DNA from 4 places in the Paenibacillus sp. JJ1683 genome. Region 1 is predicted to be linked to each of the others. Evidence: riboswitches for the same ligand, from Rfam matches in the RefSeq annotation. Region 1 holds a riboswitch; each other region holds the start of a gene.

The links. Region 1 has a riboswitch for thiamine pyrophosphate ahead of ACUC6J_RS13335 (thiamine phosphate synthase). Riboswitches for the same ligand answer to the same signal wherever they lie in the genome.
Region 2: linked by a shared signal. The riboswitch ahead of tenA (thiaminase II) and the one ahead of ACUC6J_RS13335 (thiamine phosphate synthase) in region 1 are both predicted to bind thiamine pyrophosphate.
Region 3: linked by a shared signal. The riboswitch ahead of ACUC6J_RS02255 (ABC transporter substrate-binding protein) and the one ahead of ACUC6J_RS13335 (thiamine phosphate synthase) in region 1 are both predicted to bind thiamine pyrophosphate.
Region 4: linked by a shared signal. The riboswitch ahead of thiC (phosphomethylpyrimidine synthase ThiC) and the one ahead of ACUC6J_RS13335 (thiamine phosphate synthase) in region 1 are both predicted to bind thiamine pyrophosphate.

The regions. Positions count from the first base shown of each region.
Region 1 is NZ_CM129820.1:3,143,516-3,151,282, reverse strand. Features, by position in the region: gene ACUC6J_RS13360 (hypothetical protein) at 1-251, shown strand, start outside; gene ACUC6J_RS13355 (hypothetical protein) at 253-807, shown strand; gene ACUC6J_RS13350 (hypothetical protein) at 794-1,783, shown strand; gene ACUC6J_RS13345 (cupin domain-containing protein) at 2,239-2,778, shown strand; gene ACUC6J_RS13340 (ABC-F family ATP-binding cassette domain-containing protein) at 3,513-5,066, shown strand; TPP riboswitch at 5,152-5,260, shown strand; gene ACUC6J_RS13335 (thiamine phosphate synthase) at 5,577-6,170, shown strand; gene thiO (glycine oxidase ThiO) at 6,228-7,376, shown strand; gene thiS (sulfur carrier protein ThiS) at 7,373-7,576, shown strand; gene ACUC6J_RS13320 (thiazole synthase) at 7,579-7,767, shown strand, end outside.
Region 2 is NZ_CM129820.1:4,444,502-4,452,268, reverse strand. Features, by position in the region: gene thiD (bifunctional hydroxymethylpyrimidine kinase/phosphomethylpyrimidine kinase) at 1-401, opposite strand, end outside; gene thiM (hydroxyethylthiazole kinase) at 398-1,243, opposite strand; gene tenA (thiaminase II) at 1,269-1,958, opposite strand; TPP riboswitch at 2,091-2,193, opposite strand; gene ACUC6J_RS19010 (NAD-dependent malic enzyme) at 2,263-3,984, opposite strand; gene ACUC6J_RS19005 (glycosyltransferase) at 4,381-5,502, shown strand; gene ACUC6J_RS19000 (transporter) at 5,507-6,760, shown strand; gene ACUC6J_RS18995 (glycosyltransferase family 4 protein) at 6,757-7,767, shown strand, end outside.
Region 3 is NZ_CM129820.1:506,137-513,903, reverse strand. Features, by position in the region: gene ACUC6J_RS02265 (bifunctional 2',3'-cyclic-nucleotide 2'-phosphodiesterase/3'-nucleotidase) at 1-868, opposite strand, end outside; gene ACUC6J_RS02260 (pyridoxamine 5'-phosphate oxidase family protein) at 1,087-1,521, opposite strand; TPP riboswitch at 1,791-1,900, shown strand; gene ACUC6J_RS02255 (ABC transporter substrate-binding protein) at 2,096-3,139, shown strand; gene ACUC6J_RS02250 (MTH1187 family thiamine-binding protein) at 3,494-3,787, shown strand; gene ACUC6J_RS02245 (ABC transporter permease) at 3,784-4,560, shown strand; gene ACUC6J_RS02240 (ABC transporter ATP-binding protein) at 4,606-5,559, shown strand; gene ACUC6J_RS02235 (TatD family hydrolase) at 5,552-6,397, shown strand; gene nfsA (oxygen-insensitive NADPH nitroreductase) at 6,574-7,317, opposite strand; gene ACUC6J_RS02225 (heavy metal translocating P-type ATPase) at 7,605-7,767, opposite strand, start outside.
Region 4 is NZ_CM129820.1:871,800-879,566, forward strand. Features, by position in the region: gene ACUC6J_RS03915 (YneF family protein) at 1-130, shown strand, start outside; gene folE (GTP cyclohydrolase I FolE) at 185-778, shown strand; gene ACUC6J_RS03925 (lipoate--protein ligase family protein) at 976-1,821, shown strand; gene ACUC6J_RS03930 (Fe-Mn family superoxide dismutase) at 1,833-3,212, opposite strand; gene ACUC6J_RS03935 (alpha/beta hydrolase) at 3,466-4,503, opposite strand; gene ACUC6J_RS03940 (IclR family transcriptional regulator) at 4,802-5,545, shown strand; TPP riboswitch at 5,663-5,774, shown strand; gene thiC (phosphomethylpyrimidine synthase ThiC) at 5,962-7,767, shown strand, end outside.

The DNA.
Region 1 (7,767 bases):
GGATCTCCCGTACTATAGGGGTGGAGACACCGCAACGGATTAAAGGGACTCAAGTCATTCAGACCATTCGCTTGAACTTGCAGGAGGGGATTTCGGTTCAAGTTGACGGTTCAGAGTACGATGTATATTCTGAACCGTTTGAGCCTGATGTATCTACCTTGGATGCTTCCTCTATATATGCCATGTACTCACAGCGTAATGGGAATGGAGACATAACATCTGTACGTTTTGAGAAATTGGGGGAGGACTGAAGTGGTTCAAACAATATCTAAGCTGTTGGGAGCACTGCTAGCTGTATTACTTTTGTACATCGTACCCGCAGCTCAAGCTGCTGAACGGCAGGATGATATATCCGGGTTAAATACATATCATTCGACTGTACATTTTGTTGATATGGTAAGAACCAAAGGTTACATTACACCGACGATGTATAACGATTTTATACGTGATCTGGAGCTGACAGGCAATACGTACGAAGTTGATTTGGAGCATATGCACAAAAAATATGTACCGAATTATGCAGATGCGGCGAAGCCAGACAGTTTTCTGGGTAATTATGAAGTTGTATACGATAGTTACTATAACCCGCAAATCTTACCTGTACTGTTTCCTGATCATTCGCAGCCCAAGTCGGAACAGATACGTCGGTATACCTTGATGGCCGGTGATTATTTTACAGTACGATTATATAATACGAATCGGACTCCTGCGGATTTATACAAATCATGGCTTCTGGGTGGAATAGATAACGATAAGCCGGCAGTTTCAGCTTCTTACGGGGGCATGGTTTTGAATGAAGATTACTGATTTTGCAGTTATATTTATCCTACTCTTTTTGCCCTTTGGTGTGGTTAGTGATTTACGAGTGCAGAATCAGCGTGAAGTACAGCAGCTAGAAATGAAATATACGTCTGCTCTCCGTACCGCAGTTCAGGATGCAGGTGTTGTGCTCTCACAGAATGAACGTCAGGAACGCGAGGCCGGATATGGATCAGATAAGTTTTTTCGTGTAGATAAAGAAGAAGCGCTGGCCACATTCTTGCACACTTTCTTCCTTAATATGGACATTGATGGGGATACAGCAGCACAACGTGCGTTATTGAATTACATACCAGCTATTGTGATACTGGATTATGATGGTTATTATACGTTCGCTTCATCATCCTATAAAGATGCGTATGGACAAGCGGTTATAGGCCCCAAGTGGAGCGAAAAAAAGCCTTATGCCTATGTTGATTCCGCAGGCAATAGTGTGGGATTCACCCTGGATAATTATCTACATGCCTATGATGCGCAGAATCACAGATGGGTGGAGGGGGTTCAAAAAGAGCTTGAGGGTCAGACCCCCATTTCGTTACTGAACAATTCATTAACCTTTGAGCAAATACGCCGTTCCACCATTGTTCGCACCATTCAGGAAGATCTGGCTCGACTGATTAATGTCCATAACGAAAAAGCAGCACGGAATGGCATTTCCTATACGTTCACCCTACCACTCATTTCACAAGAGGAGTGGTATAACACAATAGATGATGTGGGTATGATCGCGTTTATCCAAGGCATTCCAGTTGGAGACAGATATTACAATAATTATGGGTTTGGTGGTGGAAGAGTCGTCCGAAAGCAATCTATTATTGGTGGCATAGAACCGGGTACTGGAATGAAATATTTTTATAGAGATTCATATCCAGCCCCTTTTCAAACGACTGAGCGTTTTACGGATGAAAAATCTGCGGCAGCTGCTGGTTATTTTGAGTACCAATATCATAACAGCTTAAAATAATCACCCTCCGGGGTGGGTTTCGTATTATTAGGTCAACCAAAAGGTTGGCCTGTTTTAATAGGAGGTTAATATGACGTTAGCCGGGAAGAACTTTGTTTTGAAATGGGCAGAGAAATAGACGAATCTCCAAGCCAAGCCGATAGCACCATAGAAGCAGTGCCAGCCTAGTCTTTTGCCTTTATGGTCACTGCTTTTTTAAAGAGTGAGTCAAATAAATGGAATTTAATACTCGACTTACCGGGGGAGTTCCGAAGAAGATGACACCAATTGGGAGTATATGGTATTAAATGTAACTTTAAGTAATAACGTCTTTTGAAGTGAAGGACGAAAACGCTTGTGAATATTTTTGTCTTGGCATCAATTAGGCTTTTGCCTATTGTTGAAGGTTTTTTAGTCCTTTATATAGGTAGCCGCATATGATAAGTAAACACTGAATCAAATAAAGGAGAATGAGTATGTACCATAAATCATGCCATCACTTTCCATGGCATATTCCTATGTATAACAGCTGTAATTACAATTATCGGAGTTATGATCCTCAATACTACAATTGGTATAATAACGACAGTAATCTCTATGAAAAGACAATATTAAGAGATTATGGACAAAGTCCATTTGTAGTGAATATGGACCAGGCTGCAAAACAAAACAAAAATTATCGTACCGCTATATGGACAGGAAAACATTTACAAGTGACTCTGATGAGCATTAATGTTGGCGATGATATCGGTTTAGAAGCTCATCCAACAACTGATCAATTCATACGTATTGAAGAAGGTCAGGGACTTGTTCAAATGGGGGATAGGAAAGACCAATTAGATTTTCAAGTGATGGCCTATGATGGCTATGCAATTATGATACCTGCTGGAAAATGGCACAATGTAATTAATACAGGAAATATGCCCCTTAAGATATACGTTATCTATGCACCGCCTGAGCATCCATTTGGAACAGTTCATGAATCAAAAGAAATTGCCATGTCTGCTGAAAGATAAATAAATCCAATTATATTTTATTTTATTTTATTTCTTCCCGGTCCGGAACCCAGGCCGGGATAATTACATTTTCTCCATTTTATTATTCCTTCAATACTCATGAGGACTGTCTACATAGAGTTCTGTTTTTTAATTGTTATTAGAACTTATCAATTATTAAGGTATTCATTATTTGGAATTGTAAGCTTCTGCATACTAACTTCAACGCAATAATTCCGATCTTACCATTATGCTTATCTTAGAGTCTGGTTCAACATCTTAGAACTGAGCTTGAAGCTTAAATTGCCAAAAGAAGCAAAGAAACTCCTTATGTACCTACCGAAGAGGAGATTAAGCGCTACTTCGATATGATTTAGCAAGCGAAAAACCTTCAAGACATATTGATTGTCAATACGTTGCTATTTACCGACTTTTGGGAAGCGAGTTGACCAATATCAAGTTGGCCGATGTCGATTTCTACTACTTTCAAATCCGGATTAATAAGGGCAATGAGGGCAAAAAAACAAGCCATGTCCTTAGCGTATATTTTCGTTAAAATGTTGGTGGACCCCTTGACTAACATTAGCTGGTTTTCTTTTTTTAGGCCACTCCATCTGAAAACCTTAAAATTCGCTGTTTTCAATGTTCCGATAAGGGTGCCGAATGTGCTACAATAAAGCTTTGAAAGAAACGAAAGATTGATGAAATAAGAACACTCGGCAGTGCCGATGACAATAAGGAGCCAAAAACAGCTTATGAGTTTATTGACTGTAGAAAATGTATCCCACAACTTTGGGGACCGTGCATTATTTAAAAATGTTTCCTTTCGATTACTTGCGGGGGAACGTGTAGGATTGGTAGGAGCTAATGGTGTTGGTAAATCGACACTCATGAACATTCTGACTGGAAAATTGCTTAAAGATGAAGGCAAAGTGGAATGGACTCCACGTGTACGTTATGGCTATCTGGATCAGCACACCAAGCTGACGCCGGGCAAAACAGTACGTGATGTATTAAAAGACGCTTTTCTTCCTTTGTTGGAACTAGAAAAGGAAATGATGCAAATTACAGACAAAATGGGAGAGGCTTCTCCCGAAGAGTTGGAAGTTTTGCTGGAACAGATGGGAGAAATTCAAGAGCAATTGGATATGGGGGATTTTTACCTCATTGATGTGAAGGTTGAAGAAATGGCGAATGGATTAGGTCTCTCTGCCATCGGACTGGATCGGGATGTAGCAGCACTTAGTGGTGGGCAACGGACAAAGGTGCTTCTTGCTAAGTTGCTGTTGGAAAAGCCGAATGTATTGCTGCTGGATGAGCCTACCAACTATTTGGATGTGGAGCATATTGAATGGCTTACGCGATATTTGAAGGATTATCCCTATGCTTTTATCCTCATCTCACATGATACTGAATTTATGAACCAAGTCGTTAATGTAATCTACCATCTTGAATTTGCTAAGATGACCCGCTATTCAGCTAACTATGAAAAGTTTCTTGAAATGGCGGATCTGAACAAAGCACAGCATATTGATGCATATGAGAAGCAGCAGGAATATATTAAGAAACAGGAAGATTTTATTCAGCGCAATAAAGCGCGCGCATCTACATCAGGCCGTGCAAAAAGCCGTGAAAAGCAGCTTGATCGGATCGAACGTATTGATAAGCCTGAAGAAGCTGCAAAGCCAACCTTTCAGTTCAAAGAAGCCCGTGCGAGCGGGAAAACGGTTTTTGAGGGTATTGATTTTGAAATTGGCTACACTCATGCTCTTTTGCCTAAAATGTCCATGACGATCGAACGTGGCGAAAAGATCGCAATTGTTGGCTGCAATGGTGTTGGTAAGTCTACGTTGCTCAAAACCATTCTTGGGAAAATACCTCCAATCAGCGGAAAAACCTATCAAGGGGATTTCTTGCAGCCTGCTTATTTTGAACAGGAAGTAAAGGCGGAGAAAATTACACCGATTGACGATGTATGGAATGAATTTCCGCATTTGAATCAGCATGAAGTACGAGCGCATTTGGCGCGCTGTGGTTTGAAGAATGAGCATATCACCCGGCCTTTGTCTGCGCTTAGTGGTGGAGAACAGGCTAAAGTCCGCCTTTGTAAACTGTTAATGCGTGAGAGCAACTGGGTACTGTTTGATGAGCCTACCAACCACTTGGATGTCAAAGCAAAGGATGAACTCAAACGCGCTTTGAAGGAATACAAAGGGACCGTATTGCTTGTATCCCACGAACCGGATTTTTACGAGGATTGGGTAACCAAAACGTGGAATGTAGAAGAGTGGTCTAGTAAAGTTAACTAAAATCCAGTTCTGACAGATTTCACACAAGGTGGGGTTTGCAGAATTAGGAAAATATGCTAAGCTATCTTTAGCTGATACAATAAAATAGCCACACTAGGGGAGCCGCCCATGCGGCTGAGACGAAATAAATGGATTTCGGACTCTTTGTACCTGATCTGGGTTATGCCAGCGTAGGGAAGTGAGTACTGTACAAACAAGGTAGTAGATCTTTACTTTTGTTTGTGCAGGGAACGATATACGTTTACGGATATAATAGTCCGTTCGATTTTGAACGTTTGTCAAGCCACTTCCTCTGGGAAGTGGCTTTTTGCGTTTCGTTCATCTTCATTTGTTCGAGCTTCCGTAGACGGATTTACATATGATCTCCTTTCATTATTGCTGGTACATGTGGCTGGCTCCGTATGATATTACCCAATAGGGAGCTGCAACAATATAGTTCAGCTTATACGATTATTTTATATTTTTTAGTCCAAGTGAGGTGAAAATGAGATCGAATTACACGTAATTACGATGGAAAGTGTCTCCTGTGTGGATGTACCCAAAGTGGCTGCCGCTATTTGTCCTTATATTCATTATGTACACGCACGTTCGAAACAGAAGGGTGCCTCTGCTTTGCTTTCTTTGACTCGTAGCATGATCGAGCAGGAAGTTCCTTTGCAGCAAATTGTAGTAAATGACCGTATGGACGTAGCTTTACTTACCTTGGCAAGAGCTGTCCAGCTACCTGCTAATGGGTTATCTGTGATGGATGCGAAAAGTCTGCTTCCAGTGGGTACACGCTGTGGAGTGTCTGTACATTCCTTGGAGGAGGTGCAGACCGCTGAGCAGGGGGGAGCAGACTATGTACTATTTGGTCATGTATATGAGACCTATTGTAAGGCCGGTCTTGTACCGCGGGGTGTAGCACAGCTTGAACGCATTTGCAGATTGTCGGCCATTCCGGTGATAGCGTTGGGAGGCATACAACCTCATCATGTTCCAGAGCTCTATCATGCCGGAGCAAGCGGAATTGCGGTGATGTCTGGTATATGGGAAGCAGAGTCACCCGTTGCAGCAGCGATGGAATATAGGCGAATGGTAGATCTTGTAGTTCATGACCTGTAGCAAGAAAACGAGACGAAGGGAAAGCAGAATGCTCACCGGAGAGGAGACACGGAACATATGTCAAAGACACATACAGAGAAAAAAGCAATAGGACACGCAGAATGCTTGGTCATAGGCGGAGGTGTGATCGGCAGTGCCATTGCTTATCATGTGGCTAAGGAGGGACGAAGTACAATTATGCTGGAACGATGGATCCCCGGTGAGGGAGCATCAGGAGCAGCGGCGGGAATGCTGGCAGCGGAAAGCGAAGAGTTCTCAGACCTTGAGCTGGCGCGATTTGCTCGCGCAAGTCGAGATGCATTCCCTGACCTTGTCTGTGATTTGGAGCGTTTATCGGGTATTTCAGTTGATTTTCGTACAGAAGGTTTTGTGACCCCTTTTCGTTCAGAAGCAGAGGGCCAAAGGCGCTGGAATGCTGCGAATATCCGAGAGGATGATAGCCCTATTTGGTGGGATGCCAGGGAATTGGCTCGACGGATTCCGGGCTTGGCAGATCAAGTAATTGGGGCTATATACCGATCAAAGGAGACACAAGTGGCCCCTGTTCAGCTTTGCCGTGCTTATGCAGGGGCAGCTGCGGTGCTGGGAGCAACAATATGGTCTGGAACTCATGCCGAGGAACTGATCATACAGGACGGCCGAGTTTGCGGTGTGCGAACGGATAGTGGATTTTTTTCCTGCGATCAGGTCGTGATTGCCGCAGGCTTGGACAGCTTGAAATTACTAGAACAAATTGGATTTGATTATCCTCTTTATCCAGTCAAGGGTGAAGTGGTAGCAGTCTCCTTGAAGGACCATCCGTTGGATTATACCATTTATGCCGATGATGTTTACCTCGTGCCTAAACAGAATAACGAGCTTTGGATTGGGGCTACGAGTCTTCCACATCAATATGACAAAGAGGTGACCGTAGGAGGCTTAAAAGGACTGTTAGTACGTGCATCTGCCTGGTTGCCGCGTGTACAAGAAGCTTCTTTTATACGTGCTTGGGCGGGCTTACGTCCACAGGCAGCTGCGGAGCGTCCTTTCATTGGCCCTGTTCCTGGAGTAGAGGGCGTCTATGCTGCAGTCGGGCATTATCGTAACGGTGTCTTGCTTAGTGATGCGACTGGGCGAGCGATGGCAGCTATGCTTAAAGGGGCTGATGCGGCTGGACTTGGAATAAGCAAATTTTCTTCTGAACTCCTCAAGGAGGAAAGCTTATGAAGCTGATCATTAACGGACAGAGCATGACCATTTCTAATCGAATCACTCATGTGGATCAATTGCTGCATGAACTTGATTTAAAGGTGAAAACCGTAGTGGTAGAGCTGAATCGGCATATATTGACCCGTGAAGATCATCATGAGACGGTACTTAAGGATGGAGATTGCCTAGAAATCGTACATTTTGTAGGAGGCGGTTGATCATGTTAACCATTGGAAAAGCATCTTTTACCTCAAGGCTGTTGCTGGGAACAGGGAAATTTTCGGATCTGGATATCCAATCCCAGGCTGTAGAGGCTGCTGAGACGGAAATATTAACGTTCGCTGTGCGCAGACTGAATTTGGAGGAACGGGATAAGCAACATTTTCTTGATACGCTAGATTTGAGCAGG
Region 2 (7,767 bases), 1.3 Mb from region 1:
GGGAGCAGGTCGTCGTTCAATGCCTGCACCGCTTCTGGTTGCAGCAGCTTTGCGCCCCCTTTGGCAATCATTACAGGATCGACGACAACCTTTTCCCAGCCGAACTTTCGGATCTGCTCGGCTACTAGGCGGATGATGCCTGCATCAAATAGCATGCCAGTCTTTAGGGCGTCGACTCCAAGATCTGATCCTACAGCTTCGATCTGTTGCGCTGTTGCTTCCTGTGGCAGCGGATATACACCGTGAACTCCCAAAGTATTTTGTACCGTTATAGCCGTAATAGCTGACATGCCGTATACGCCAAGCTCCTGAAAGGTTTTGAGATCGGCTTGAATTCCAGCCCCGCCGCCACTGTCTGAACCGGCAATCGTCAGCGCTCTCGGTACATGCACGTCTCTCATCGCGCACCACCTGTTGTAGTTGTTCCAGCTTCACGGATCGTGACATGCCCCTCTAGCGAACCAGTATGTAGTTTGGCAAGCTCGTCGAGAAAGGCAATCTGGAAGCTGCCCGGCCCCAGCTTTGCGGTATGCGCTGCGGCTCGAGAAGCTGCTGCACTGTAAAATGCCAAACCTGCTGTGCCTGCGAGCAGCAGGTTGGGTTCAACTGCTGCAAAGGCACCCAACACAGAGGTCAGCAGGCAGCCTGTTCCGGTTACCTTCGTAAGCAGCGCGTCTCCGCCACTAATCAATCGTACTTCAACCCCATCGGTGATGACGTCCTCTTTTCCAGTGATGACAACCATGGTATGGAGCGTTTGCGCAGCCCGAACTGCCAGATCGACATTACTGCTGTCAGCGCTGTCGCCTGCATCTACCCCTTTAATTTCTCGGGCTTCTCCGATCAGATGAGCGACTTCGGCTGCATTGCCTCGTACTAGTGAGATGTTAACCTCGTTTAGGATTCGCAGTGCTGACTCGGTTCTAAAACTAGTTGCTCCCGCACCGACTGGATCTAACAGAACTGGAATACCGTGAGCATTCGCCGATTGTCCAGCAAGGATCATGGCATCCACCAGCTCACGGTTTAGCGTACCGATATTTAACACGACGGCGCCCGCTATTTTGGCCATATCTGCTACTTCCTCCGGTGCATAAGCCATCACCGGGGAAGCCCCTAGTGCATATAGGCCGTTGGCTGTAAAGTTGGTGACCACCACATTGGTTATATTATGAACGAGGGGGTTGCTGTTTTGTACCTTTGTCAGGAGCGCCGAATAACTTTGTTCCCATATATTCATCATGTTTATCCTCTCTCATCTATACTGATTATTCCAAGACCGTAGCGTGCATTTGGACGGGCCATTGCTCCTGCTTATAAGCCATATCCCAGAACATATATTCCAGCTGGCAGCTTAGCATAAAATGCTCAATCATCCGCCCTCGCTCGGCAGCCGTGGCGACTTTCGCCCAAGCATCCACACGCTCTCGATATTTGAAGGTTACATCTTCAATCTGGTTGCCATAGAAGCAAATCCACTCATAGAACGGATGAGACTCGTCCGGTCTTACCTCGTCCATTAGCCTGCGTCCAATTTCAAGATATGTCCACGGACATGGTAGCAGCACGGCCATGATTTCCCCAAGAGTACCCTCATGTGCGACGGTCAGCATATGGCGGATATAATGATGAGCGGACGGAGCGAGTGGATATCCCTGCATCTCTTCATAGGTGACACCTGCGATAGCACAAAAATTTTGATGCGGATGAACCTCGCTGTTGAGAATAAAAGAGATCTGTTCGTTAAATACAGCCATATCCTCCCGGCTCGTGCTTTTGGAGATCGCGATGCCGTAAATCCGCATGTAGGCGTTCAAATATTCAAAGTCTTGTTTTACATAGTGAATCAGCTGTTCCCTTGTTAAATTTCCTTCAGCAATACCTCTCACAAAGGGATGCTCATAAATGGCTTGAAAAATGCCATCCGCCTGCTGACGGAGCTCTTGCGAAAAACTCATTTCCCCACCTCCAACAAAAATGGAGAACAAGAAGTCCCGTAAGATACAATTCTCGGAACAATGCCAAAAAGCCGCCCCGAAAACTGGAGCGGCTTCAACATAGGTTCAATGCGCAAAAACGCCTGAAACCCTATATAGAAGGCTCCACTTTCCTACGCTAGTACGAACTAGATCAGGTTCAAAGGGTCCAAGATTCATTCTTGTCTCAGCCATAATGGCTCCCCTAGTGGACTTTCCTATTCTTTTGACTAATACTGTACATTCGTTCCTATGTTATGTCAAATTGCTTATGCCTAGTGAAGGATTAGTGAGGGTGTTGGATTACACTTTCCACGGCTTTGACCCTCACATATTCCGGTTTCCACATTGCATCCCGAATGGCTTGCTCAATATTTGGAAGGTGTGCCTGAGCTACCTGATCCTGAATTGCGGCCTTTGCTACCGCAACCGCAACCGCAAACGAAACATCACGTAATTTTCGAATATGGGGCAGCAGTGCGCCGCCAAGTTCATTCGAATCTACGGCGTTGGCAACGGCATCAGCTGCTGCGGTAAACATGGAAGGGGTGATTCGTTTGGCCATGACCACAATTGCGCCTAGACCCAGTCCCGGGAAAACAAAGGCATTGTTCGCCTGTCCAATTTCAAATTTCGTACCGTTATAGCTGACGGGCTCAAAGGGACTTCCCGTAGCAATCAATGCTTTGCCATCAGTCCATCGTATCAAATCCTCGGGTACCGCTTCAGCCAGATTGGTAGGATTGGACATGGGCATAATGATCGGGCGTTCCACATGCTTTGCCATTTCCTTGATAATCTCTTCAGAAAAGGCACCCGCTACACCGGAAGTCCCAATTAAGATTGTAGGTTTTACCTGACGGATGACCTCCAGCAACGGTATTTTGCCGTCTTCCGATCGGGCCCATGAGCTGATTTCTTCCTTTTTACGCACATATGGTTTCTGATAATCGAGTACATCTTCCATATCGTCCGTTAATAATCCGCGATAATCAAAGGCCCAAAACGACCTGAATGAATCTTCTTCAGGAAGCCCGTCCTCGATCATAGCTCCTCGTATTTGGTCGGCGTTGCCGATTCCTGCTGCCCCCGGACCAAAGACAAGTATTTTTTGTTCACGTAGCGGAGTTTTGGTGACACCTACCGCCGAAACAATCGCAGCTAATGTGACTGCTCCTGTGCCTTGGATGTCATCATTGAAGGTGAGAATGTTTTGACCGTACTTCCCTATTATGTGGCGTGCGTTCACGCTGCCCACATCCTCCCAATGCAAAAGCGCCTTCGGGAATTGTGTTAACGTTTTACTAATAAAGGTATCAATAAATTGATGATAGGCTTCTCCGCGAACTCGTTTATGGCGGTTTCCGATGTATAGCGGATCATTCAGCAGCTTCTCGTTATTCGTGCCGACATCCAGTACAATGGGCAGCACCCGCCCGGGATGAATACCTGCCGCAGCTGTATATACAGCAAGTTTGCCAATAGCAATGTTAATTCCCCCGACACCCCAGTCACCAATTCCCAAAATACTTTCTGAATCCGTGACCACGATCAGGTCAACATCCTCACTACGTAAGCCGGAATTATAGAACGCCTGTCCGATACCGTTCGGATTATCTATCGATAAATATACGCCCCCGGGACGGTTGTACTCATGGCTGTATTCTTGAATGGCGGTTCCTACAGTCGGTGTGTAGACTACGGGCAGCATTTCACTCAAATGGTCGGTTAGCAGCCGATAGTAAAGCACGACATTCCGGTTATGAAGGTCGTTAAGTGAAGCATTTTTACGCAGCATGGTGGGTTGTGCCAGGAATTGCTGATATGCCCGAACGCTCTGTTTTTCCAATGAAAGGACAGTGGGAGGAAGAATTCCTTCCAAGCCCAGTTCTTTGCGTTCTTCTTCTGTAAATGCCACCCCTTTGTTCAAAAGAGGGTTTGCTAGGACGTCCTTTCCTCGTAAGGGAGTAGATAATGACCCATCACGATTGACATGAAATGCTTCCATAAAAATACCTTCTTTCCCTATATTTTGATAATTATTCATGATGAAAATGACATGTTGTCCATAGTATGGACGTACAAATTGGTTTTATTCGCCTATCAATCTATGACAAAATGACCATATGTGTATCTTTTTATTAATCCTATAGAACTAATTTTGTTTTCGGATTCAACTTGTAATTCGTATAGTAATAGTCCTAATGAATCGGGTCTAAATGCTCTGTTTTTATCAAATATGAAAATTAGTTTTTCTTCTCTTGAATGCTTATATATCAAGGGATGTGAGCTATTATGTTAAGAAAATATGAAGTATTTGGACATTAATTTAATCTTACTAAGCAAACATTTTTAATTCTTTTTCAACAAAATAGAATTATTCGGAGGAAAAGGAGAGGTTTGTGTGCAGGGACCTATAGCCATTTTTAGCGATAACAACAGGGCTATTGATTATCCCAATGTGATTTGTTTTTACCAATATATACAGTGCGAGGACACGGAGGAAGCTTCAGTCTACGAGGGCGCAAGTTGCTGCCTGATAGATTATAGGGAGCCGGGGCAAGCCGTGCGGAAAGCTAATCAGATCCGTAGCCAATTTCCGCAAATGCCATTGCTATTGGTGACGGATGTAACCTTTCCGTTCAGTGATCAGCATATGGTGCAGATTATCGGAGTAGGCCGATTGCGTCTGCTATTTTGGCAAGCCAATGATACCGAAGAAATACTTTCTGAAATACAAAGCTTGCTCTATCCCGAGTATTCGACTAAAAGCCAACATGTTGCATTCATCTTGTCTGTGTATAACGAAGAGAAACGTTTTGTTCATGTCAAAACCTTTGCTGAGCGACTGCAAGCCTTTATCCGCAGCCATATTATAGAGGGTTCGATTTATCTCATTGATGATGGTAGCCACGATGGCACGAATGCCTTGATTAAAGCGCTGGAGGCAGCAACGGACTTGTCCGTAAACCGGATTAACCAGAACTTGAGTCCACTGCTTCAAACAAGGGAATTGGGACGCAATACGCGCAAGGCAGGGACGTATCTGGAAGGAATGCGGACCATCGGTGCGGATTACTACGTATTTGTGGACGCGGACGATTCTTTTTTTATTGAGGATATTGCCAGAATGATCAATGTTGTTCAACAGGGCTACTATGATGTTGTGATTGGAACCAAAGATATGACCGCCGAGAATCGTTCTCTATTGCGATCTATCGTCAGCTTTGGCAAACGGGTCGTCTCTCGCCCCTTTTTACCAACCGGTGTAGTAGATTCCCAGACGGGTCTTAAAGTGATGAGCTCGGTTGCCGTGAAGCGGATGTTTCCACATTTGAAGGAACAACTCGGACTAGCGCTGGATCTGGAGATGATGTTCATTGCCAAGCGACTTCAGCTCCGTGTGCTGCAACTACCCGTCAAATGTATTGACCGAGATGGCTCGCACATTCATGTCTGGAAGGATTCCATTCGTTTTTTGCGCTCTATCATTGAGATTTGGCGACTGGATCGGCGGGTGAGATAACCACGTGAACAACCGATTGCGTTCGTTGATGTTCCCCCTCTTTAATGTGCTGCTTAACGGATTCAATTTTTTCTTCCACATTGCAGCGAGCTGGTATCTTACCGGACAAGCCTATGGTCAGGCGAACGCGCTGTTGGCCCTTTTTGCACTGTTGTCCGTATTGGGCTTATCCATCCAGCTGTTAACTGCCAAGCTGGTGTCCAAGGCTGACCAGAAGCTTCCGCTACGCAGTTTACCGCTCGGTTCTCTATTACTAAAAGCACCTCTAGTGCTAACTTTGCTTGCCATGATCATTTTACTTTCCTTTCATCCGTGGCTGCGTTCGCTATTGGGCGTTGAGTCCGGCCCGCTGTTCATGCTGTATGCCTTGATCGGATTGCATATTCTGGTGAGTTCGTGCCGTGGAGATTTACAGGGGAGGGAACGCATGCTGGCGCTCAATGTGAACTATTACATTGAGGTATTAGGGAAGCTATGCCTGTTTTTTGTCCTGGCTGCCCTGGGGTTAAGGCTGGAAGCCTTACTATTAGCGAGCTGTGGGGGAATGCTGCTGTCGTTGCTTCACGGCTGGATCGTTTCGGCCCGAGGCTTGTCCCTATTGACATATAGAGGAGAACATATCCCTGCTGGGTTATGGAAGTCACTAGGTCAGGATTTCACCGACAGCCTTATGACGAATTTATTCATTCTGTTTTGTATATCCATCGACATGTTGTATGTACAGCATTATTTTCCTGAGCAGGCCAGCAGCTATGCCATTGCGCTGAAGTACAGCCAGTTGGTCTATTACGTTTCGTACAGCTTGATTGCTGCCTTTATTCCAAAGATCGGTGCGCAGGGGCATGACCGCCAGGCTTTGGGCAAGTTAATTGTAATCTATGCTGGATTAATGGCTGTAGCCGCGCTGTGTGTATATGTGGGCACAACTTATATATTCCCACCCTCTATTCCCATATTATTTGGAGCCTCTTACCAGGCGGCTGAGGCCTATATTCCATGGGGAGGCTGGGTGTATTGGCTTTTTTCCATCGTGCTATTTTTTGTGCATGTGCACGTATTAGTGGGCAGACGCACCTTTATGTTCAGCCTGATGGCGGGAGCCGCAGCTTTATTAGTAGCCTTTCATATGGCTCACACAGACCCGATCGATTTTTTGTTGTCAGAGTTCATTGTGTACGGAGCTATGTCTCTCTACTTTGTGATAGATGCCTATATGTATTTGTTCAAAATAAAGATAAGGGGAGGAATCACCCCATGAATACCATACTAGAGCAGGACGATAAGACCGTAGTTCTATTGCTTTCCTGGCGTGACATTCGTTCTCCGAAAAGCGGGGGAGCAGAAATTTTCACCCATGAAATGCTGAAACGCTCACAGCAAGGTCGGTTTCAGTTCATTCATTTCTCACCTCAATTTGAGGGGACGCCTGAGCATGAAGTCATTGACGGTGTTACGTATATTCGAAAAGGAAACATATACAGTGTTATTTATTATGCGATGCGCTATTACCGTCGTCATCGGCAGCAGATTGACTATGTAATTAATCAAGCGAATACGCATCAGTTCTTTACCCGATTTTGGGTGGAGGCATCCAAGCGAATTTTTTTCATACATCAGCTAACAAGGGAAATATGGTATGAAAATGCCAGGTTCCCGCTAAATATGATTGGATTTCATATGGAGCCCCTCATGCTTAAGCTGGCACGGAAGGATCGGACGCTCACCGTATCCCCGTCTACCCGGTATGATCTGCTTAAGCTGGGCTTTCATCCAGATCGCGTTCATCTTTTACCGGAAGGCATTGAGTTTGATCATTGGCCGCGTGAACAATTTTTGACGAAGGAGTCTAACCCAACCTTCATGTATGCCGGACGCTTTGTTAAATATAAGGGCATTGATTTGGTCGTTGAAGCCTTTGGGCGGCTCAAGGAAAAGTTCCCCCAGGCTATGTTATGGATTGCCGGAAAAACCGATAAAACCTATGTGACAGAACAATTATTGCCGATTATAGAACGGTATGGATTGACATACGGAGAACCGGATGAACAGGGACAATCACAAGCCGATATTACCTTTTATGGATTTGTTTCAGCAGAGTATAAGCTGGAGCTGATGAGCCGTGCCCATGCGCTCGTATTCCCTTCCCTGCGTGAAGGCTGGGGATTGACGATTACCGAAGCGGCAGCGGTTGGAACTCCCAGCATTGTGAGCAATTCTCCCGGTCTGGTGGATGCGACGGATTTCGGAAAAAGCGGATATTTATGC
Region 3 (7,767 bases), 2.6 Mb from region 1:
AATCAGAGCCTGGGAAAGATTTGTGAGCATGCCCAAACAAAATCGCGTTAATCCCGTCTACCTGGCTCAAATATTTAACGGCATTCTCCATCATTGGCGTTTGCGGCACATCCTCATAGCCTGTGTGTGCAAGCACGACAATAATGTCAGCACCTTCTGTTTTCATTTGTGGAATAAACTTTTTGGCTGTTTCCACAATATCCTTCGTAACGACCTTATCCTTCAAATTAGCTTCATCCCACTGCATAATTTGGGGGGTTACCAGACCGATGACACCCACCCTAAGCGTATGCTCTTCGCCCTTCTCATCCGTTACTTTTTTATCAAGAATCTGATAAGGAGTAAAATAATTTTTAGTAGCTTGACCCTCATTATCAACATAAACGTTCGCATTTACGTAAGGAAAATCAGCTCCCTTGAGCGATTTGTCCAGGAAGTCAAGACCATAGTTGAATTCGTGGTTGCCGACAGTAGCCGCATCATAATCCATCAAGTTCATCATCTTATAGACCGGATGGACACCGCCTTCTTTCTCAAAGGTTTTGTTGCGGGCCATATAATCGCCTAATGGATTGCCCTGCAGCAAATCACCGTTATCGAACAGCATGCTGTTTCTTGTTTCACTACGTGCTTGTTGGATCAAGCTTGCTGTGCTAACCAAGCCATATTCATTAGTTTCTTTGTCCGAATAATAATCATAATTCATCAGCGCCCCATGAATATCTGTTGTTTCCATGATCCGCAAATTCACCGTAGCGCTATCGCGAGAATCGATAGCTGCCCAGGATGGAGCCGCTGAAAACACCAGCAGGCTACAAGCTACAATTGCTGCTGTAAACCCTTTAAACCAATTTTTACGAAATAACAAAATATACCCCTCCTCATTAAGGTGTATGCCTCATATACATACTTTTGCACATATATGTAAGCTTTGAACCCACCATTCCTATTTTAATCCAACGCCAGACAAAAGAGTAGTCATTTGCTTAAAATATTTATGAAAAAATAATTATTTTGCGTATAAAAAAAGCCAATAAATCTCCTGAAAAAGTTGGAAATTTACTGGCTTGTCCGTTTATATTGTTTCTATTTCGTCCACACCTGGCGCTCCGTTTGTTGACCCACGTACTCAATACGAGTCGGATTGACGTCTAAGATGACATAATCGGGATCATCTGGTCCGGAAAACCATTTTTTCAGAGAATCATTCCACACTTGTTTGCGTAACCCCTCATCAGCTGTAATCTGGACGGTAGCCTCCACTTCCAAGACTTCCTTCGTGCCACCCACTTCATAGCCCAGCAGCAGATAAGCATTCGGATTGTCCTTTAGCTCATCCACTTTATGTGTTTTGCGATCCGTCGCCAGATGAATGTTCATTCCATCGTTAAAAAGGGCCATATAGCGTACTTTCGGTTTTCCGCCCTCAACCGTACCTAACGAGCAAAATTTGTTGTTATCCAAAGCCTTCACAATGGCTTGTTCCAGCTGACTGCGATCCAGTGTCTCCGTTTTACCCACAGTACAACAACTCCTTTTTACGAATTAGAATTCTATAGGGCTATGCCACTTGGCACCAGCTCTCCTAAACATACAGTGTAGCTGTTCTGAAAATAACATGACCGAAACAGATCTGAATGATTCATGTCCATTTTCAGATCAAAGCTCACAGTAAAAGTGTACCCTGTCGTTCGACAAATGAACCGTGAGCGCTCCCTCAAGGCTGGACAGACCTGCTTTCAAGGCATATAATCGTCGTAGTAAACCCGAATAAACGAACCCATTAAACCATACAATGCCAGGGGTGCTGGAATCGGCCGGCTGAGAGTGTGTCCCAAGACACTGACCCTTACAACCTGATCTGGGTAATGCCAGCGTAGGAATGCTTAAGCAAGATGTGCCTTTTATTAAAACAGGACATCCCTTACTTTGGTATATACAAGCGCAAGCGTCCCGGAATCTCGGGACGCTTTTTTTGTTGAAGATAAAGTTGTTGGAAAGATTGCTTCCGGCAGATGTGATTTTTGTGAAAATGGGGAATATAAACTGTCTGATTGGACGGATAACGGGTAATTAAAAAGGAGAGAACACAACGATGAAGCGCATGAAAATGTTAAGCCTGGGTCTGATCAGTCTGTGGCTCATGGCTATGACTCTGACCGCTTGCGGCGGCAATCCCCCTACATCTCAAAAGGAGGTTCCTGCTGCCGACACTTCAACGTCTACCTCGGCAAAGGGGCTCAAAGATGTTAAAGTCGTGCTCGACTGGACACCCAATACGAATCACACGGGACTCTATGTCGCCAAGGACAAAGGATTTTACGAAAAAGCAGGCTTGAATGTCCAAATTGTTCAACCAGGTTCAGGCGGAGCCGACCAAATGGTTGCTTCGAATGCTGCACCTTTTGGTATCAGCTATCAAGAAGGCGTCACTCAGGCTCGTATCCAAGGCGTACCGCTCGTATCCATCGCTGCGGTGATTCAGCATAACACCTCTGGCTTCGCAGCTCCGGTAGACCGCGGAATTAAAAGCCCGAAAGATTTCGAGGGTAAAAGCTACGGCGGCTGGGGTTCTCCTGTAGAAGAAGCGGTCATGAAATCCATCATGGATTCAGACCAAGGTGATGTGAGCAAAGTGAAAATCGTCAATATGGGCAATGCAGACTATTTTACAGCCGTGAAGCGGGATATTGACTTTGCCTGGATTTTCTACGCATGGACCGGGATTGAGGCCGAGCTTCGAGGCGAGCCCTTGGATATGCTGTATGTAAAAGATTATTCCAAAAGTCTCGATTACTATACACCTGTAATTGTGAGCAATGAACAGACGATAAAAAACGATCCTGACCTAGTCAAAGCGTTCATGGACGCTACTGCACAAGGCTATGAATACACTATCGCCCATCCAGAAGAAGCGGCGAATATCTTAACTAAAGCTGTGCCAGAGCTGGACAAAAAACTGGTACTTGCTAGCCAAAAATGGCTAAGCCCGCGTTATCAGGACGATGCCACGCAATGGGGTTTACAAAAAGCAGAGGTATGGCAAAACTACTCGGATTGGATGTATGAACGCAAGCTGCTCAGCAAACCTTTGGAAGTCGATAAGGCCTTCACAAACGACTTCTTGCCCAAGCGTTGATCATTTTGTTAAATCGCTAAATAAGACTGGACTAGAGAAGTGAACGAAGCGCCACTACGCGCTTTGTGTGTAAAAATGCCACACAACCTATCAAAAAACTAAAGTGCTTTTAAGGCGGTTGGTAGCGGAGCGGTTCATTTGAATCTGGAGAAGCGAAGCGTTCGCCTGAAGCTTTCTTTAGGAAAGCTAGCTTCGGAAGCATACGCTCAGGGGGATTCTTACCTTTAAAATTTAATTCAAAGAATCCCATGGCAACAGCGATCGTAAGATCAAATGAAACGCGAAGCGGTCTCCCCACCTTAAACCACCATATCTTTTTTACTAACACTCCAATAAAGGACAGGTGAAATTCACATGGCTAATACACTGCTCAGCATTCAAGTAATCCCTAAAACACCTAATAACGAAGACTCTTACCCCTATGTAGACAAGGCGATTGAGGTCATCCAGCGTTCCGGTGTCAAACATCTGGTGAATCCATTGGATACGACCATGGAGGGCGAGCTCGACGAGTTGCTGAAAGTGGTTAAAGAAATGCACGAGGCTTTGACGGAAGCTGGAAGTCCCAGCGTCATTTCACAGATCAAAATTGCACATAACCCACAGGGCATCAGCATGAACAAGCTGACCGAGAAGTATCGCCCATGAATCCGAAAGGCAAGAACGCATCCTGGTGGAAAAGCGTATGGCCGCCCCTTGTGGCGGTCCTCTTCTTTTTAGCGGCTTGGCAGGGAGCGGTTTCCTATTTACATATTGAATCCTGGCTGCTGCCAGCTCCATCCCTAATCGTACAAGAGGGTATGGCGCAGTCGGCGTTGCTTGGTGCCCATACATGGGCTACGATTCGCCTGACGCTTGCGGGATTTGCTATAGGGACAGCAACAGGACTGCTGATCGCCATCGTTCTCCATACGATTCCTTTTCTCAAATCTGCTTTGTACCCGCTCCTGATCCTTAGCCAAAACATTCCGATTATCGCCCTCGGTCCGTTGCTCATGGTATGGTTCGGTTTTGGCGTGCTGCCCAAGCTTATGGTCATTACATTAGTATGCTTTTTTCCCGTGGCTGTAGCAGCCATGGACGGGCTGACACGGACGGACCGTATGATGATGAACTACATGCGGATGTCGGGTGCAAGCCGCCGGGCTATTTTTCTAAAACTAGAGCTGCCACACTCCCTGCCACAAGTCTTCTCTGGCATTAAAATCGCTGCTACCTACAGTGTGATGGGCGCGATTATTGCCGAATGGATTGGGGCCAGTGAAGGAATTGGATATTATATGTTGCTGCAAAAATCTGCCTATCGTACGGATCTCATTTTTGCCGCTATCGGGATTATTGTTACACTCAGCTTACTGATGTTTGTCGTTATTCTACTACTGGAGAAATGGTTGGTGCGCTGGAAGCCTGATCAAGAATAGCCTCCACATATTGCATTAAAGCATTAATGAAAGGACGTGGCACATATGAGTCTGCATCCGACTGACTTGACATCACCACCCGTGGCTGATGAACAGCAACAAGCCGGAGAACCGCAGGTAATGACACCTGCTCCTCCTGCTTTGGAATTGGACGGGATCAGCCTCGCCTTCCGGGAAAAGCGAAGCTCACTGCCTGTACTACAGGATGTATCCCTTACCGTTAAGCCGGGCGAATTTGTCTCCCTCATTGGTCCGTCAGGCAGTGGTAAAAGTACGCTGTTTCACATCATCGGCGGGCTGCTCAAGCCGCAGCAGGGACGTATTCGTATGCATGGACAGGACGTGACTGGTGAACGCGGTCATATTAGCTATATGCCACAGCAGCCCGCCCTTTTCCCGTGGCGCACCACGCTGGACAACATACTACTCGGGCAGGAAAATGCACCGCGAAAGGATGCAGTAGCAGAGTCCCGATACGTCAGCGAACGTGAACGGCGCAAAGAAGCCTTGCAATGGCTTGAGCAGGTTGGGCTGGGCAAGTTCGCGAAGGCGTATCCGCATACGCTGTCTGGTGGCATGCAGCAGCGAGCGGCCTTTCTTCGCGCCCTGCTTAGCCCGCAGGAGCTAATGCTGCTGGATGAGCCGTTCAGCGCACTCGATGCGTTGACACGCGCAGATATGCAGCAATGGTTATTGCGGATGTGGGAGAAGAACCGCCGCTCTGTGCTGTTCATTACCCACAGCATTGAAGAAGCGCTGTTGCTCTCCGACCGCATTTATGTGCTGTCGGCGCGACCTGCTTCAGTGATGCATGTCGTAGACGTTCCTTTTCCTCGCCCGCGTAGGGAAGAAATCACCCTCGATCCACGCTTTATGGAATGGAAGCGGACAATGACTGGCTGGATGCGTGAGGAAAAGCACAAACTGGACGGCGATATGGACACCGCTGAAAGTGTCCGTAAAAACACCTCTGACGGCGGGGTAAACCATTATGAATGATTGGAATGTGCACTCTGCATTGAGATTGAATGCGACAGCAACTGTTCCCTTAATCGACGCACACATTCATGTAGACAGCTACCCACCTGAACAACAGGAGCTATTGCTCGCTTCGCTTGTCGACAACCATGTAGAAGCCATCGTAGCTGTGTCCATGCATCTAGCCTCCAGTCAAGCCAACTTGCGCCTGGCTGAGCGTTGGCCCAGGCTAGTACGTCCGGCCTTTGGCCTTCATCCAGAACAGGCTCTGCCATCACAAGCCGAGCTTGACCTGTTGTTCCACTGGATGGACGAACATGTACAGCAGATGGTCGCGGTGGGTGAAGTCGGCTTGCCCTATTACAATCGGCTGGAGGCCTCACGCAGCGGAGATGCTTTTGACCTCGCTCCCTACATAGCGCTGCTGGAGCGTTTTATCCAGTTTGCAAGCAAGCATAGCAAACCCATCGTGCTGCATGCCGTTTATGAAGATGCAGACATGGCCTGCGACCTATTGGAACGACACGGCGTTACGCAAGCGCATTTTCACTGGTTCAAGGGCTCTGCCACCACGACCGAACGTATGGCCCGTAATGGCTATTATGTGTCCTTCACACCGGATCTCCTGTACGAAGAAGAAATCCGCAGTTTGGCAAGACAGTATCCGTCTAATCAGGTCATGGCAGAGACAGACGGCCCATGGCCATTCGAGGGCCCTTTTACCGGACAGCAGACACATCCACGGATGACTGCCGAGGTCATTTGCGAGTATAGCAAGCTGACCGGTCAAGATGAAGCTACTGTCCGTCAATTGTTTTATGATAATACGAGCCGCTTCTACTCCCTGTCTAATTCATAAAGGCATATCAGCTATTTACTAAAAGGCTCACAACCATAACTTGTAGTCAAAGCAAAGAACCTCCTTATATACGCGAAACTTTATCATGCGTAATTAAGGAGGTTCTTGTAATTTTACATACACGTGTTGCTCAAATGCGGCTCATCCATTGCAACGTTTTTTGACGTTGCTCCACTTTATTGCTTCAAGAAACCCTTCTGTTCCAAAAATGGCTTCAACTGCAAACGCGCTGGCTCGGTCAATCTCGTCGCCATTTGCTCAGACCAAGGTGTAGAGCGTTGACCGCCCGTACGTTCCTTCAGATATTCAGCTGATGTATGGTCGTATACCTCTACAGCTTTCATCGTCTGATTTTTATCGTAACCGTTCATATGCAACACACCGGACAGTGGAAGACGTGGACGCAAGCCCGTTTCCTGATCCGGTACACCAATGCACATACCGAACACTGGATATACCAGCTCTGGTAACCCTAACAACTCGGATACCTCTGCTATTTTAGTACGAATGCCCCCGATGTAAACGATGCCCAAGCCGAGTGATTCAGCGGCCACCGCTGCATTTTGTGCAGCTAACGCGGCATCAATGGTTGCAACCGTATAATTTTCGACGGACCCTTCGTAGGAAGGCTGGCCTGGCTGATGATGAATCGTCACCTGCTTCAAACGATACAGGTCTGCGCACCACACCAGAAATGTAGGGCATTGCTCAACATAAGCCTGCCCTCCTGCCAACTCGGCCAGTTTTGTTTTTAAGGAAGGCTCGGTAACGGCAATAACGGTATATGCCTGCACATTGCTGGACGAGGATGCCATTTGGCCAGCTGCCACAATAGCTGCGAGCTGCTCGTCGGTAATGGGGTCTGACTTGAATTTTCGCACAGACCGGTGGTTCATCAACAAGGAAATCGTATCATTCATGACGGCTTCACTCCTAATCCATAATATAAGCTCTTTATCTGCTTCAAGCTGTGAGTACACGAGTAGGTTTTTGCATGTTTGCATGGCACTCCTACAAATATTATGAAACTTTCGCCAATGATAAGCAACCTGACGCAATGAAGAGGGATTGCATGAATTAAATAAATGAAATACACAACAAAAAAGCAAGTACGCACAAAGCTAAAATTGTGCGTACTTGCTCTAATTACAAAATGATCTCGCTACAAATATCCAGCAGTATGCGTCTGCCTAATACATCAAAACATTTACAGCTTCACGCGCTGGAGACGCAGCGCATTCAGCACGACCGAAACAGAGCTGAATGCCATGGCCGCTCCCGCCAACCATGGAGCAAGAAAGCCCAAAGCAGCAATCGGAATGCCGATCACGTTATAACCGAGCGCCCAGAACAGATTTTGCCGTATGTTT
Region 4 (7,767 bases), 2.3 Mb from region 1:
AAAAATGGCCAAACAGATGGGCTACAACCTGAATGGGAAACAGATGCAAAAAGCCCAGCAGATGATGAAGAACCAACAGTTCTCCAAAAATCAGCCTGGTGCGCGTAAAAATCAGGGCCGTCGGAAATAATGAGCAACGTGAGTACGGATGCCGCATGAGGTTGCTGCATAGAGGAGGATTACTGTGGCTGGCGTAAAAGATTATATTAACCGCAAAGCTGCGGATAACCGGGATAAAATCGAGTACCATGTGGAGCAGATTTTAAAACTGATCGGTGAGGACCCCAAGCGTGAAGGTTTGTTGGAAACACCGGCACGCGTTGCGCGCATGTATGAGGAAATATTTGCGGGTTATGAGGTTGATCCACGGGATGCGCTGGGTGTGACATTTGACGAGAATCACGAGGAGCTTGTAATCGTGAAGGATATTGTCTACTACAGTCAGTGTGAACACCATATGGCTCCTTTCTTCGGAAAAGTGCATATCGGCTATGTACCCAGCGGTAAAATTGTAGGACTAAGCAAGCTAGCCCGTTTGGTGGAGGCGGTGACCCGCCGATTGCAGGTACAGGAGCGTATTACATCGCAGATCGCTGATATTCTAAATGAAGCGGTCTCCGCTCACGGAGTTATGGTGGTCGTGGAAGGCGAACACTTGTGCATGTGTGCCAGAGGTGTCAAAAAGCCTGGCAGCAAAACGGTAACATCTGCCGTACGCGGTACGTTCCGTGATAATGCAGCACAACGCGCAGAGTTCTTGTCCCTGATCAAGGAATAATTGAACAGAATGCAATGGTTAGTGATAAAAAAAGGTGGTTTACGCATAGGCGTAGCCGCCTTTTTTTGTTAACATCGGTAATAGTGACAATGGGATAGCTACTGTGAAGAAGATGAAATAAAAAAATAGCAGCATGCTGCCTTGAAAATTACGATTAGCCTATGGATAACAGTTATTTTTAAGATAGGGGATAACGTATGGATCATTTACATAGCTCAACAGAAACAACAACAGCATTGCCTGAGTTGCAATGGTTGGAAGCGCCACTGATGACTACTCAGGAAGACGTATTGTTTCCGCTGGCTTGGGAGGAGCTGGCTTGTCGGCAAGTAGGGAAAGGAGCTGCGCCCATTTTGCATGTATGGCGGCATCCGGCAGCGCTTGTGATTGGTCACCGGGACCGCAGGCTTCCCAACGCTCCACAGGCGATGGAGCGAGTGCGCAGTTCAGGAACGTCGGTATGCGTGCGTCCTTCAGGTGGAGCAGCTGTCATGCTGGACAGGGGGGTACTGAACCTGTCCTTGATCCTACCGAATCCGCAGCGGGCCATCAGCCTGCATGAGGATTTTCGGCTCATGGCAGGGCTGATTGCCGATGCGCTGGCCCCGTGGTCTGCCGAGGCGCAGACTGGAGAAATCATCGGGTCCTTCTGTCCCGGGGATTACGATGTGAGCGTCCGAGGACGCAAGTTTTGCGGCATTGCGCAGCGGCGTCAGGCCAAGGCGTATATCATCACGGCCTTTGTGATGATTGAGGGCCACGGAGCAGAGCGCGCACAGGCGGTGCAGCAGTTTTATCGGGAGGCAGCCGGGGATACACCGGCAGGCGTGCAGCAGCCGGATTATCCCCGGGTTAATCCGGCAACGATGGGCAGCCTGGCAGAGCTGGCCGGAGTGCCGTCTGTCGAGGCGTACACAGCATCGCTACGCCGTGTAGTCGAGAGTCGGGCGGCCATTTTGCCTGCCAATGGCTCGCTGGTGCAACCGGAAGAATTGACTGGACAAATAGAAGCGCTCAGAGAGCGATACGATTTGCAGGTATAATTTGTTTTAGCTTAGAATGGTTGCCATCTCAGCTTGGAGGCTTGAGCGTAGCGCGCTTCCACTTCAGGCCAGTTGACGACATGCCACCAATCTTCGATGTATTTATTGCGTTCAGCCTGATGCTTTAAGTAATATGCGTGTTCCCACACATCGATCGCCAGCAGCGGAATAGACTCCCATTGAGTCAGGTTCTGGTGCTTTTCGGCCTGCAAAATTTCAAGCCGCCCGGCGCGCGGACTCCACACCAGAATGGCCCAGCCGCCGCCTTCGACCTTTTCGGCTGCTGAACTAAATTGCTTTTTGAAGGCATCGTAGCTGCCAAAATCCTTTTTAATCTGTTCAGCCAGCGGTCCGCTTGGATTTCCACCGCCTTGAGGGCTCATGATCGTCCAAAAAAGAGTATGCAGATAATGACCTGCACCGTTAAATGCCAGTTCACGTTCCCAATGCTTTACGAGGTCAAAATCACCTGTTTTTCGGGCTTCTTCCAGTTTCTTTTCCGCTTTATTCAGATCATTCACATAGCTCAAATGATGCTTGTCATGGTGAATACGCATCGTTTTTTCATCAATGTACGGTTCAAGCGCATTATAAGGGTAAGGAAGCGGAGGGAGCCGATGTCCGCCAATAGGGACCGGGCGACCAATTAAGGACTTTTCTGCTGGCGAAGGTTGCGCCTGGCCGGACTGGACGCCTTTAGTGGCCCCAGAACCTTCTCCTCTCATGCCGGCATGCCGCTCTCGAAACGCTTGTTCTGGGTAATCCTTACCCTCTGCCGCTACATGATACAGCCCAGCGGCTCGCGCGATGGAGCCGGGCTCTTGAAAGGGAGTGGTTGAGATCAGGAAATATTGACTTTCATGTGCTGCGTGTATTACAACTCCGGCGGATTTTGGCTGTTGACGCAATGCATGACTGTGTTCAGTCAGCAAACCTAGCTGCCGTACATATTCTTGTGATTGACGGTTCGCGGTTTGCAGCAAATCGTCCAATCGACGATTTAATTCCTGTGAGGCAGGCTGTGAATTCAAGCCTGATTCAGACAACGATTTCTCTCCAGTCGCTGATGCGTCTGATCCCCTTGAATGTGCTGATGATTCATCCAGCTGGTGTGTATGTGCTTGAGGAACAGACGACTCTTTTTTCCATTGATGCTGCCATGCCTGTTCTGCCGGATCAAGCGCACTCCGTTGCTCTTCGAGCAGCTCGATGGCGGTGCGTTCCGTTTGTTCAAATACGGTTCGCCAATCATCCAGCAGCCGCACATAAGCAGGCTCTAGCCCTTCAGTAGCAGATTTAATCACTTCCACGTGCCAACTTTCCTGCTGCTTCCAATGACGAATTTCCTCCAGCACACGTAAGGGCAGGAAAGACCCATAAGTACTCAGCATTCGTTTTTACCTCCCGTATCCCACTATGGCTATCCGGCAGATCTAGCAGATCTGTCCTGGATGCATATGTACCCAGTATATTCGCCGTCTCACCGTGAATATGTCTATGAACTTCCTTCATCAGGTTATACCTGTTGCGCAGAACAATAATTACTCATGGAAAATAAAAAAAAGAAGCCCGTCTACGGCACGGGTTAAGTGTCCATAGGCAGGCTTCTTTAAGACGATGATTACTTGTTTTGAAAATAATTTCTTACTTCGTAGTCGTTTGTTTATGGGCAGCAGCAGTGGTTTTCTTGTCCTCCAGCTCCTGCACACTGCTTAGAAATGTCGATACCCGTCGCAAATATTCACGGGGATGCTCTCTGAAAATAAGCTCATGTATCCCGTTTTTGACAATCCATACACTGGAAAGCGGGTTGGTTTGATTGGCAGCAAGCTTTTCCGCAATGGGGTAAGGAGCCTTTTCATCCTGTGTACCATGCACAAACATGATTGGAAACGGATAGTTCTCCTTTTTAACCTCTTGATATGGAATCTGATGCAAGCTGGTGCCGTTTAAGACTGGAAACAGCAACTCCAAAATTTCCAAAGACGGATGTCTCGGCAGATTAATTTGATTGTGAATGTTATGGTACAGTGTATCTGGCTCCAGCAGGAAGGTACTGTCCAAAATCATTGCGTCCACATCCTTGGTTTGCAAGCCCGCCTGAAGAGCGGTTCCTGCTCCCATAGAAAAGCCCCATACGATAATTTCCGACGAGCCGCGTTGCTTCGCAAGCTGAATCGCTCCAAGAAGCTGCTGGGATTCCGCCTTACCTCCGGTTGCGACGGCCTTGCTGTTTTGTGACGCGAATCCATAATCAAACATGACCACATTAAAGTTCAGACTGTGGGCATAATGCGCCAGATCATACATAGGAATCCAGCTTTCTTCGCGATTAGCCCCGTAACCATGACTGAAAATAATGGTTTTCCGCGATTGATCCGCCGGGATATACCAGCCTTGTACGATACGGCTACCATCCTTGGCTGGGAAGCTGACATCTTCATAAGGCATGCCTTTGGCCTGCATCGGATTAGAGTACAAGGGTGCGACGGTGGGATTCGTAAGCACCCAGGCGATGTAAGCATGCAAGGCAATAAAGCAAAACAACAGAAAAAATACGACCGACAGCAGCAGAGCAATCACAACGTGCTTGAACCGCAGCATACGGGGATTAAAGAGTGGGGTGGACGGCTCCTGAACAGCGGTCTGTAGCTGAGCGTTGCGCTGGGATGTCGAAATCATGTAAGAGCCTCCTTATATAAAATTGATCTTCGAATCATAAAATTTAGGTATAATTCCACTTGAAAATAGTAGGGTATGTCCGTATAGATACCTATTATCGTATGATGGCTATTATCCAAAGTCAACGCCTGAACCGGAAAAGTAAAAATGATGCAAAGAATTGTCGATGTTTGTTCTTGTTCTGTAATATGGTTGTCACAAAAACATCGGTTTACAGTAGCCGCGACTATTCTATATAATTTATGTAACCATGTTTCATAGTGTGAAACGAATATGGATACAAGAGGAGCGGTTCACGATGGAAGACCGTAAATTAACCGTCCGCGCTGTAGAGCGTGCACTTGATATACTGCTGTGTTTTACCGCAGAATCTGATCTTGGTCTAACGGAGATTGCCTCCCAAATTGGTCTACATAAAAGCACTGTTCATCGTCTTTTGACTACGCTGGAGGATCGGGGATTTGTCGTTCGGAATGCCGAAACGGAAAAATATAGGCTTGGTTTTCGCATATGGGAGCTGTCCACGCATCTGTCCCAAAGCGATGAGCCGGCGGTGTTGTTACAGCCTGCAATGGAAGGACTGCGTGATCGCTTAGGGGAAACGGTCAGCTTGTACCTGCGGGATGGAAGCATGCGTATTCGCATACAAGCCGTGCAGAGCAATCAGGCGATCCGCAGGGTTGCGCCTGTAGGTGCGCGTATGCCGCTGGCTGTGGGAGCCTCCAGCAAGGTGCTGGCGGCCTTTATGCCACCACAGGAGCTGGAGGTATTGCTAAGCAGTGAAGAATGGCCACCTTCGGTAGACCCGGAGGTTTATAAAGCCCAGCTGCAGGACATTCGTGAGAAAGGCTATGCGACCAGCTATGAAGAACGTGAGCCAGGAGCTGCGGCTGTGGCCGCGCCTATTGTGAACCGAAAGGGACAGGTCACGGCGGCTTTATCTGTATCCGGCCCGGTCAGTCGACTTGCGCCCGAGACGCTGCATGAGTTTGCACCGATTTTGATCGAAGCAGCCAAGGAAATGGGGCTTATGCTTCCGTGACAGTAATCAATACAAAAGGAAAGCATACAAGGGTTGCCAAAGCTATAAATTTAAAGTAGTCTGATAGAGATGGCGGTATGTCTGTTATAGCCACCAATTCATGTGAATAGAAAGTATCACAGTTACTGGGGGAGCCTGTAATGCGGGCTGAGATGGAATCAGGCAAGATTCCGGACCCTTTGCACCTGATCTGGATCATACCAGCGTAGGGAAGTAATCGGCCATTGAAATGTATACGCAGCTGCTGTCTACGGCCGCGCATTGGAATATGATTATTCCACGTGCGATCGGTTTGGATAGCTGTCTCGTTTGATTAGCCGGTTCCCTAGGGAACCGGCTTTTTTGCATAGATCAGCGCCACCCTGGGAATGGTTCCGGATCGGTGTGTCATTTCAACGATACGGGAGGAATGGATCATGAAACCGACAGAAACAAAAGGAACAAAAGAAACAGGAATGAAATCAGCAGATGCAGGATTGGCGGGAATAATAGAAGTAGAGGGAGAGAAGGCCAAAGCGGAGCAAGCCAGTGGGCTACAGCCCTTTCCGGGGAGCCGTAAGGTGTATATTCAAGGTTCTCGGCCAGACATTGCCGTGCCAGAGCGTGAAATCGCGCTGCAACCCACACATACGCCGCAGGGAACCGAGTATCATGAGCCACTGCGTGTATACGATACCAGCGGTCCGATGACGGACGAAGCCTACCAGGTCGATATCCGTCAGGGATTGCCACCATTACGGCGAGCTTGGGCACTGGAACGGGGGGATGTGGAGGCTTATGAGGGCCGCGCCGTCAAGCCGGAGGATAATGGACTGAAACCCGGCTCCAAACGGGAGACAGTGGAATTTCCCGGCGTGACCAACCGTCCGCTACGGGCTTCGCAAGGGCGTACTGTGACGCAAATGCACTATGCGCGGCAAGGGATCATTACGCCTGAAATGGAATTTGCGGCGATCCGCGAAGTTGTAGAGCCCGAGTTTGTACGACAGGAGCTGGCGGCTGGACGAGCTATTTTACCTTCAAATATCAATCACCCGGAAAGCGAGCCCATGGTCATTGGACGCCATTTTCACGTAAAGATCAATGCGAACATTGGGAATTCCGCAGTTACGTCCTCCATCGAGGAAGAAGTGGAGAAGATGACCTGGGCTGTGCGCTGGGGCTCAGACACCGTCATGGACCTGTCTACAGGCCGGAATATTCATACAACGCGCGAATGGATCATCAGGAATTCTCCCGTACCGATTGGAACGGTGCCGCTATATCAGGCACTGGAAAAGGTGAACGGCGAAGCTGAGAAGCTGACGTGGGAGCTGTATCGAGACACGCTGATTGAGCAGGCGGAGCAGGGAGTGGACTATTTTACGATCCATGCGGGTGTATTGCTGCGATATATACCGATGACGGCGAATAGAATGACGGGAATTGTATCCCGGGGCGGGTCGATCATGGCAGCCTGGTGCCTTGCACACCATCAGGAGAATTTTTTGTATACGCATTTTGAAGAAATCTGTGAAATTATGAAAGCCTACGATGTGGCCTTTTCTCTCGGGGATGGTCTGCGTCCAGGGAGTATCTATGATGCGAATGATGAAGCACAATTTGCAGAGCTAGAGACGTTGGGCGAGCTCACGCAAATTGCATGGAAGCATGATGTCCAGGTCATGATTGAAGGGCCAGGACATGTCCCTATGCACAAAATCAAGGAGAATGTGGATTTACAAATGGAGATTTGTAAGGAAGCCCCCTTTTATACTTTAGGGCCGCTGACGACGGATATCGCACCAGGATATGATCATATTACCTCAGCTATCGGGGCAGCCATGATCGGTTGGTTCGGGACGTCCATGCTGTGCTACGTTACGCCGAAGGAGCACTTGGGTCTGCCGAACAAAGATGATGTCCGCGAAGGAGTTATTACCTACAAAATTGCCGCACATGCTGCCGATCTGGCGAAGGGTCATCCGCGGGCACAGCAGCGGGACGATGCTTTGTCCAAGGCGCGTTTTGAATTCCGCTGGCGCGATCAGTTCAATCTCTCGCTTGACCCTGAGCGGGCATTGTCCTACCATGATGAAACGCTACCAGCAGAGGGGGCCAAGGAAGCCCACTTTTGCTCGATGTGCGGTCCCAAGTTTTGCAGTATGCGTATCACGCAGGACATTCGTGCCTATGCGGCCGAAAAGGGACTGAATACTGAGGAAGCCGTTGCCGCCGGGATG